DNA from 2 places in the Allobosea sp. P1_A7 genome. Region 2 is predicted to be linked to the other one. Evidence: predicted binding sites of a transcription regulator. Region 2 holds the regulator's gene; the other holds the start of a gene.
What was found. The regulator HrcA, encoded in region 2, represses chaperone genes, less so after heat shock. The targets are predictions, from matches to a motif close to GTTAGCACTCNCNNNNNGNGAGTGCTAAC.
Positions count from the first base shown of each region.

Region 1 (4,411 bases), on a different contig from region 2:
GACATACATCGCGTAGTGCTTGCTCGATCCCTTCAACGCAGCGACCCTTACGGTCGTCCCCACACGCTGTTTCACAGGGAGATAGGCAGGCTCGCCCCATTTCAGGGTTTCGACGAGTCCGCCGAGCCCGGTCGTCCGGGCGCCTGTGTCGAGGATAAGCTGACGCAGCCGGAGCAGCGGCGTCCTCAGCGGCTCAGCGAATGACTGAAAAGCTGCGTCGACCCCGAGATCCTGGAACGCTGCGAATTGCATGGACAACTCCGCCCCGGGGCATCGGCGCGTATCCTAGTCACGAACCGCTGGACGACGCCACTTCAGCGGCCTGCCGCAACGCCGACCGGAAAGATCATGCAGGTTTCGGTGCCATGCGCGAGCAGCTTGCCGCGCTCGTCGGTGAGCCTGCCCTCGGTCGTCGCAATCGTGCCGCCGCGATGGATCAGCTTGCCTTCGCACCGTAYGATCCCGCCACCCGGCATCACCGGGCGGACATAGTTGATCTTCATCTCGAGCGTCGTGTAACCCTCGCCGGCCTTCAGCGTCGCGTGCGCCGCACAGGCCATGGCTGAATCGAGGATCGTCGCGGTCCAGCCGCCATGGATCGTGCCAAGCGGATTGAAGTAGCGCGCCGACGGCTTGCCGACGAACACCACCCGCCCCTCCTCGACCTCCGCGAGATCGAAATCCATGGCATCGGCGAAGGGCGCGCCGGGATGTCGCCCCTCCATCATGCCACGCAGGAAGGACACACCGTCTTCGGCCAGCAAGACCTCGCGTGAGACGACGCCGATCTTTCGCGACATGGACAGCCCTCGATTAACGTGCAGATACACGTTAATGAGAAGCCGCGTGCGGTCAAGGTCTGCTTCCGCCCGAGACAGCGTTCAGGTCGCGCCGCGGGCAACCCGCCGCAAGGCCCGCAGGCCATCGCGGGTCTCGTTCCATCGTTCCCGGCCGAGCCCGCCCTCGATGCGCTCCTGCGCCGCCTGCCAATAAGGGATCGCGGCCTCGATCGCCGCGCGGCCCTTGTCGGTCACGGCATAGACCAAGGCCCTCCCCTTGCACTCCAGCGGTTCGATCAGCGCCTCCGCGGCGAGCAATTGCAGGTTGCGGGTGAGCGAGGTGCGTTCCAGCGCAAAACGCTCGGCCAGCTCGGTCACGGATCGGAAGGCGCCGGAGCTGAGCGCCGAGAGCAGGACGAACTGGGTGATCTTCAGCCCGCTCGGCCGCATCGCCTCGTCATAGGCGCGCGTGACGGCGCGTGCAGTCATTCGAACGTGCAAGGCGACGCAGGAACGGGCGATGTCGTCAAGCCGGGGATCGGGCACGGGCTCGGTCATTCCAACAGGATAGCGCGTCGCATGGGATTGCGCAGCATCCCTCTTGCCACGCCCTGTCTTGCGACGCCCCGCTTGCCGCGCCGCAATTTCGATTCACTTTCCGCCGAGAAGCTTCCTTGACTCATCCGGGGGGCGAGCCTATCTCCGCGGCATCCGTTAGCACTCGAYMSYCGAGACTGCTAACAGATGCCGGCAGCGTTTCCACGCARGCCGCGCGTTCCGTTTCTACCTTCTTAGAGGAAGACAGAACCATGAAGTTCCGTCCGCTGCATGACCGCGTCGTGGTCCGTCGCCTTGATGGCGAAGAGAAGACCAAGGGTGGCATCATCATCCCCGAAACCGCCAAGGAAAAGCCCCAAGAGGGTGAAGTCGTCGCCGTCGGCCCTGGCGCCCGCGACGAAGCCGGCAAGCTCGTTGCCCTGGACGTCAAGAAGGGCGATCGCGTCCTCTTCGGCAAGTGGTCGGGCACCGAGGTCAAGATCGATGGCCAGGATCTCCTGATCATGAAGGAATCCGACATCATGGGCGTCGTCGGCTGAACGCCACGCGACCTCCATTCCCCGTTTTCATTAAGGAGTAGCTCGCATGGCTGCTAAAGACGTCAAGTTCTCCACCGACGCGCGCGACCGGATGCTGCGCGGCGTCGAAATCCTCAACAACGCCGTCAAGGTCACGCTCGGTCCCAAGGGCCGCAACGTCGTGATCGACAAGTCGTTCGGCGCTCCCCGYATCACCAAGGACGGCGTCACCGTCGCCAAGGAGATCGAGCTCKCCGACAAGTTCGAGAACATGGGCGCCCAGCTGGTGCGCGAAGTCGCCTCGAAGCAGAACGACGCCGCCGGTGACGGCACCACGACGGCCACCGTGCTCGCCGCCGCGATCATGCGCGAAGGCCTGAAGTCGGTTGCCGCCGGCATGAACCCGATGGACCTGAAGCGCGGCATCGACCTCGCGGTCGAAGCCATCGTCACGGACCTGAAGAAGAACTCGAAGAAGGTCACYTCGAACGCGGAAGTCGCGCAGGTCGGCACCATCTCGGCCAACGGCGACGAGTCGGTCGGCAAGATGATCGCCACCGCGATGCAGAAGGTCGGCAACGAGGGTGTCATCACCGTCGAGGAGGCCAAGACCGCCGAGACCGAGCTTGATGTCGTCGAAGGCATGCAGTTCGACCGTGGCTATCTCTCGCCCTACTTCATCACCAATGCCGAGAAGATGGTYGYCGAGCTCGAGGACCCCTACATCCTCGTTTTCGAGAAGAAGCTGTCGTCGCTCCAGGCGATGCTGCCGATCCTCGAGGCCGTCGTTCAGACCGGCAAGCCGCTGCTGATCATCGCCGAGGACGTGGAAGGTGAGGCTCTCGCCACCCTCGTCGTCAACAAGCTCCGTGGCGGCCTGAAGGTCGCGGCCGTCAAGGCTCCGGGCTTCGGCGATCGCCGCAAGGCCATGCTCGAGGACATCTCGATCYTGACCGCCGGTCAGCTGATCTCGGAAGACCTCGGCATCAAGCTCGAGACCGTGACGCTCRACATGCTCGGCCGCGCCAAGAAGGTGCGTATCGAGAAGGAGAACACCACGATCATCGACGGCGCCGGCAAGAAGAAGGACATCGAGGGCCGCGTTGCGCAGATCAAGGCGCAGATCGAGGAGACCTCGTCTGACTACGATCGCGAGAAGCTCCAGGAGCGTCTGGCCAAGCTCGCTGGCGGCGTCGCGGTGATCCGCGTCGGCGGCGCGACCGARGTCGAAGTCAAGGARAAGAAGGACCGCGTCGACGATGCCCTGAACGCGACCCGCGCTGCGGTCGAAGAAGGCATCCTGCCGGGTGGYGGCGTGGCGCTCCTGCGCGCGCTCCAGACCGTCAAGTCGATCAAGACYCAGAACGACGACCAGAAGACCGGCRTCGAGATCGTCCGCAAGGCGATCATGGCCCCGGCCAAGCAGATCGTSGACAACGCYGGYGATGACGGCGCWGTCGTGGTCGGCAAGCTGCTCGAGTCGAAGGACTACGCCTACGGCTACAATGCCCAGACCGGYGAGTACGGCGATCTGGTCAAGGCCGGCATCATCGACCCGACCAAGGTCGTGCGCACGGCGATCCAGGACGCGGCTTCGRTCGCCGGCCTGCTGATCACCACCGARGCGATGATCGCCGAGCTGCCGAAGAAGGACGCCATGCCGGCTATGCCGGGCGGCGGCGGCATGGGCGGCATGGACTTCTGATCGTCCAAGTCTCTCTACGTCTCCAAGGAAGGCCCGGCGCAAGCCGGGCCTTTTTCTTATAGGCAGCGAAAGGCTTCTGCTTTCTATCGAACGAGCTTGATCGCTCGGTGGACCGTGGCCGGAACACGTAGACCGTGCCCGAGATCTCATCGGCGCCGACGTCCACTCCGTCAGTTGCGATGACCCCAACTCGGGCGCGACATGCCGCCTGAGCCAGCCGCGCGGACGCATCACCCGCCACCATTGCCCCCGCAGGTTAGCTGGCGTCGGTTTTACTCCAGTGGACACCGTCGCAACTACCTCGAAGCTGGGTTTGGCTGAGAAGAACAAGTATCTGGCTRCTGTTCGCATGGGTCTGCGGGCAACGGTTAGATAACATTCCGGCATCCCTGCTTCTTGCGGAGCAGCCATCGGGCCGCCTAGGCTGGGGAAGTGGGAGGGGAAGCTCTATTCGACGCGGGTCAGGATCAATCGCGGCCGTGGTAGCCGGGAATTGATCGCGGCCTTTGAGGTCTCAGAGCTTCCCCTCTCCATTTTGGTTCTTGGATTACCGTGGCTTTGCTCAGTCGCCGGCAACTTCTATTTATTAATCTCGTGCTCGCCATTGCCCTGTTCGGGCCATCAACGCCTGGGAACGACCGACCTGTCAGCCCGGCCAACACAAATAAAGATTCCGCCCCGTCGGGGTGTCTCGCAACGACGGGGCGATAAGGTGCTTAACCAGTTGCGTCACTCTGTGGTGACGGCTGCCGACCCTATAACGCCAATCCAGTCTACCGAGAATCGAGAGATACGCTGTTCCAACAAGAAAATGCCAATCACCTTGGCCTACGGCATGACGTCAACACTTC
Region 1 is NZ_JBFTZN010000132.1:10,124-14,534, forward strand. Features, by position in the region: gene AC1D34_RS21695 (DUF1801 domain-containing protein) at 1-252, opposite strand, end outside; gene AC1D34_RS21700 (PaaI family thioesterase) at 315-800, opposite strand; gene AC1D34_RS21705 (MarR family winged helix-turn-helix transcriptional regulator) at 882-1,268, opposite strand; gene groES (co-chaperone GroES) at 1,589-1,876, shown strand; gene groL (chaperonin GroEL) at 1,923-3,560, shown strand.
Region 1: a site for HrcA is predicted at 1,493-1,521, ahead of groES (co-chaperone GroES). Genes of this name have one in related genera too.

Region 2 (4,411 bases):
GCATCGGCAGCGTCGGGCCTGCGCTCGATCAGACCGTCGCGCTCCATGCGCGCAAGCGTGCTGGCCATCGTCGCCTGTTCGACATCGAGCCGTTCGACCAGGTGTTTCTGCGTGACACCGTCTTCACGCCAGAGTTCGAGCAGGACCATGAACTGCGCTGGCGCAAGCCCCAGCGGTCGGATGGATTCAGCCAGGGCCTTGGCGAAAAGCCGCGCCATGTGGTTGGCGAGATAGCCGGCCGAATGAGTCTTGAAGGTCGTCACGATCGCATCCCCCCGCCGGGTCGGGATACCAGTTGAACAGCATGCTATGCAATGATATATAGCATACTATTCAAAATCGGGAGGTGACGATGCCCCAAGGGACCGACCTCATTCTGCAATCCACGCTCGCCCGGAGCATGGGACCGATCACATTGGCACTGGCGGCGCTGTTCAGTGGCGCAGCGATCTACATCCTCGCGGCCGAGCAGCCGGCGCGGCTGTCGCTCGACGACGGGGCGCTTCTGCGGCAATGGCAAGCCGCCATCGGCCCGGCGACGCGGATGCAGGCGACGCTGGTCGTCATCACGACGCTCTGCGCCGGTCTCTCCTGGCGCTCCACCCGTAACCCCGCCTGGCTGGTCGGCATGTTTGCGATCCTGGCCAATCTGCCGTTCACGCTACTGGTCATCGCACCGATCAACACGGAACTGCAGGCCATGGCCGCGGCGCAAGCCAGCGCCGCGAGCCGCCATCTGATTCAGCGCTGGGGTGAGCTTCACGCTGTCCGCGCCGGGCTCGGGCTATTCGCCGTCCTCAGCTTCAGCTGGGCGCTGTCGCGGCGTCCGTGACGCCCTGAACCTTACTCCGCCTTGCGATAGTAAGGCTCGACCGGCCCCTTGAGCGTGATCGTCATCGGCCGGCCAAAGCGGTCCTTGGCGGCGCCGGCCGCCACCTTGATCCATCCCTCGCTGACGCAATACTCCTCGACATTGGTCTTCTCGGTGCCCTTGAAGCGGATGCCGATATCCTTCGCCAGGACCTCGGCGTCGTAAAAGGGGCTGTCCGGGTTGACGGAGAGACGGTCGGGGAGCGTGTCGGTCATGTCTTTGGCCTTGTGGTCTGGAGCGCACCTGGGTCGCTTTGGCGGCAGAGGTAACGCCAGAATGCGTCGATGCCAAATCGGGATGCTTGAGCGGCCTCCCGGCCACTGCGAAATTCGGGGCCGGCGACGTCATGGAGCGCGGGCTGGCGGTCCACCTGATCGAGCGACAGAGCAGTCTCGGTCCGGGGCAACGCGAAGCGAGCGACTTTCACGCCAGCGAGCAGGTCATGACTCGCTGGCTGGAATCGGTCAGCGGCCGCCGGCCTTCTCGATCAACGCCGCGACGGCCCGCTGCCCGCGCTGGCGGGCATGGGCCAGCGGCGAGACACCATCCTTGTCGGCCAGACTCGGATCGGCGCCGGCCTCGAGCACAAGCTTTGCAACCTCCTGATGCCGTGGCCCGCCATCGCCCAGGATGACGATCTCGAGCAGGCAGGTCCAACCGAGATCATTGACGTGGTCCAGGTCGATGCCGCTACCCAGGAGCAGCTTGACCGTCTCGACATGGGCGCGCTCGCAGGCCGGGATCAGGGCATTGCCGCCATAGCGGTTGCGGATCGTCAGGTCGGGCTTCAGCGGGATCATCGCAGCGACGATCTCGGCACGCCCGGCGGCACCGGCGAGCAACCAGGGCGTGTCGCGATTGGCGGCCTGCGCATTGATGTTGGCGCCCGCCGCGAGCAGCGCCTTGGCGATCGCGACATGATTGCCGGCCACGGCGAGCAACAACGGCGAGCGCCCCTGCGCATCGCGAGCCTCGAGATCGGCTCCGGCCGCGATCAGCCGGGAGACCTCGGCAGTCCTGCCGGTGGCGGCCGCATCGAGGAGGCTCGCCTGTCCGTTCTGCCCCATCGCCGCCATCYCAAAAACTCCCAGCACCAGAATCAGTCCGGCTCGCAAGATGCGCTTCACCGCGCACCATCCAGGAGCCGCCCGACGACCTTGGCGGTATAGTCCACCATCGGCACGATGCGGGCATAGTTCAGCCGCGTCGGGCCGATGATGCCGACGACGCCGACGATACGCTGTTCGGCATCATGGAAGGGGGCCGCGATCATCGAGGAACCGGACATCGAGAACAGCTTGTTCTCGGAGCCGATGAAGATGCGCACGCCGTCGCCGGCCTCGGCACGGGACAGGAGGTCGATCACGTCGGTCTGCGTCTCCAGATCCCCGAAGAGCAGGCGGATACGCTCGAGATCCTCCRGTGCCTTGAGATCCTCCAGCAGATTGGCCTGGCCGCGCACGATCAGATGGCGATCGCTGCTTGGACCTGACGAGGTGGCGATGCCGCTTTCGACAAGCTTCGCCGTCAGCGCATCGAGTTCGCGCTCCATGGTGGCGCGATCGTCGGCGATCTCGCGCTGCAGTTCGCTCAGGGTCTTGCCGAGGACACGGGCATTGAGAAAATTCGCAGCCTCCGTCAGGGCCGAGGCGGGCAGACCCGGCGGAAGGGCGAGCAACCGATTCTCGACCGTACCGTCCTCCGCCACGAGCACCACAAGCGCGCGCACCGGCTCCAGCCGGACAAATTCGATATGCTTCAGCCGGGAATTGGCCTTGGTGGTGACCACAACGCCGGCACCACGCGACAGCCCAGACAGCAGTGCAGACGCCTCGGTCAGCGCGCCGTCCAGCGTCCGGGTCGAGGCCGCTGCCCGCATCTGCGCCTCGATGCGGGCGCGCTCGTCGGAGGTCAGGTTGCCGACTTCCATCATGGCGTCGACGAAGAAACGCAATCCGCGCTCCGTCGGCAACCGACCGGCCGAGGTATGCGGGGCGTAGATCAGCCCGGCCATTTCGAGGTCGGTCATGACATTGCGCACAGTTGCCGGCGACAGGGCCACCGGCAGCAGCCGCGCGATATTGCGCGAGCCGACGGGCTCGCCCGTCGCGAGATAGCCATCGACGATCTGCCGGAAAATCTCACGGGAGCGTTGGTCGGTCTCGACCAGCCCGCCAGGGCTGTCCTGCCGCGTGGGCGCGCTCATGGCGAGGCGAGTATCTGGTTGCACATAGGCTATTGTCCCTTCGGCGCGGCGGCGGATCAAGAGGCAAGCGCTGGCTGCTTGCCTTGCCGCGCCCGGCCCAAACGCCTACAAGCCGCCGAACTCACGAAATCGGGATGTGAACATGCGACCCTCCAAACGCGCGGCCGACGAGATGCGCAAGGTCACGCTGGAACGCGGCGTGGTGCGCTATGCGGAAGGTTCCTGCATGGTCAGCTTCGGCGAGACCAAGGTGCTCTGCGCCGCGACGGTCGAGGAAAAGGGTCCACCATGGCTGCGTGGCACCGGCAAGGGCTGGGTCACGGCCGAGTACTCGATGCTGCCGCGTGCCACGCATGAACGTACACGCCGCGAGGTCACCTCCGGCAAGCCATCCGGCCGCACGCAGGAAATCCAGCGCCTGGTCGGACGCTCGCTTCGCGCGGTCGTCGACCTGACCGCCATTGGCGAGCGCCAGATCGTGGTCGATTGCGACGTCCTCCAGGCCGATGGCGGCACGCGCACGGCCTCGATCACCGGCGCCTGGGTCGCGCTGCACGYCGCGCTGAAATGGATGGAGGGGCGCGGCATGCTCAAGGCATCGAACCCGCTCAAGGATCATGTCGCCGCGATTTCCTGCGGCATCGTCGCCGGCAACCCGGTCATCGATCTCGACTATGTCGAGGATTCCGGCGCGCAGACCGACGCGAACTTCGTCATCACCGGAACAGGCGGCCTGGTCGAAGTGCAAGGCACTGCCGAAGGCGCTCCCTTCTCGGAGGATGAGCTGATGGCCCTGCTCCGCCTCGCCAAGGGCGGTGTCAGCAAGCTGGTCGCGCTGCAAAAGGCGGCGGTGGCCTGACCATGAGCGGACATCGGCTTCTCCAAGGCAAAGTCGTGATTGCGACCCATAATCAGGGCAAGCTGCGCGAAATGCGCGAGCTGATGGCGCCCTATGGCGTCGATCTGGTCTCGGCCGGCGAGCTCGGCCTGCCCGAGCCGGAGGAGAATGGCCACATGTTCTCGGAGAATGCCGCGATCAAGGCGGTGGCCTCCGCGCAAGCGAGCGGCCTGCCGGCGATTGCCGATGATTCCGGCCTGTGCATCGATGCGCTCGACGGCGCCCCTGGCCTGTTCTCCGCCAACTGGGCCGGGCCGGGCAAGAACTTTGTCCCGGCGCTCGCCCGCGTGCAGGCCGAGCTCGCCAAGCGCGGCGCAACGACCTCCGACAAGCGTCGGGGCCATTTCGTCTCCGCGCTGGTCATCGCTTGGCCGGACGGACACCAGGAGCTCTTCGAAGGCCGCGTCTACGGCGAGATCATCCATGAGCCGCGCGG
Region 2 is NZ_JBFTZN010000007.1:46,196-50,606, reverse strand. Features, by position in the region: gene AC1D34_RS02130 (MarR family winged helix-turn-helix transcriptional regulator) at 1-263, opposite strand, end outside; gene AC1D34_RS02125 (anthrone oxygenase family protein) at 353-832, shown strand; gene AC1D34_RS02120 (DUF3297 family protein) at 844-1,086, opposite strand; gene AC1D34_RS02115 (ankyrin repeat domain-containing protein) at 1,336-1,998, opposite strand; gene hrcA (heat-inducible transcriptional repressor HrcA) at 1,995-3,077, opposite strand; gene rph (ribonuclease PH) at 3,220-3,936, shown strand; gene rdgB (RdgB/HAM1 family non-canonical purine NTP pyrophosphatase) at 3,939-4,411, shown strand, end outside.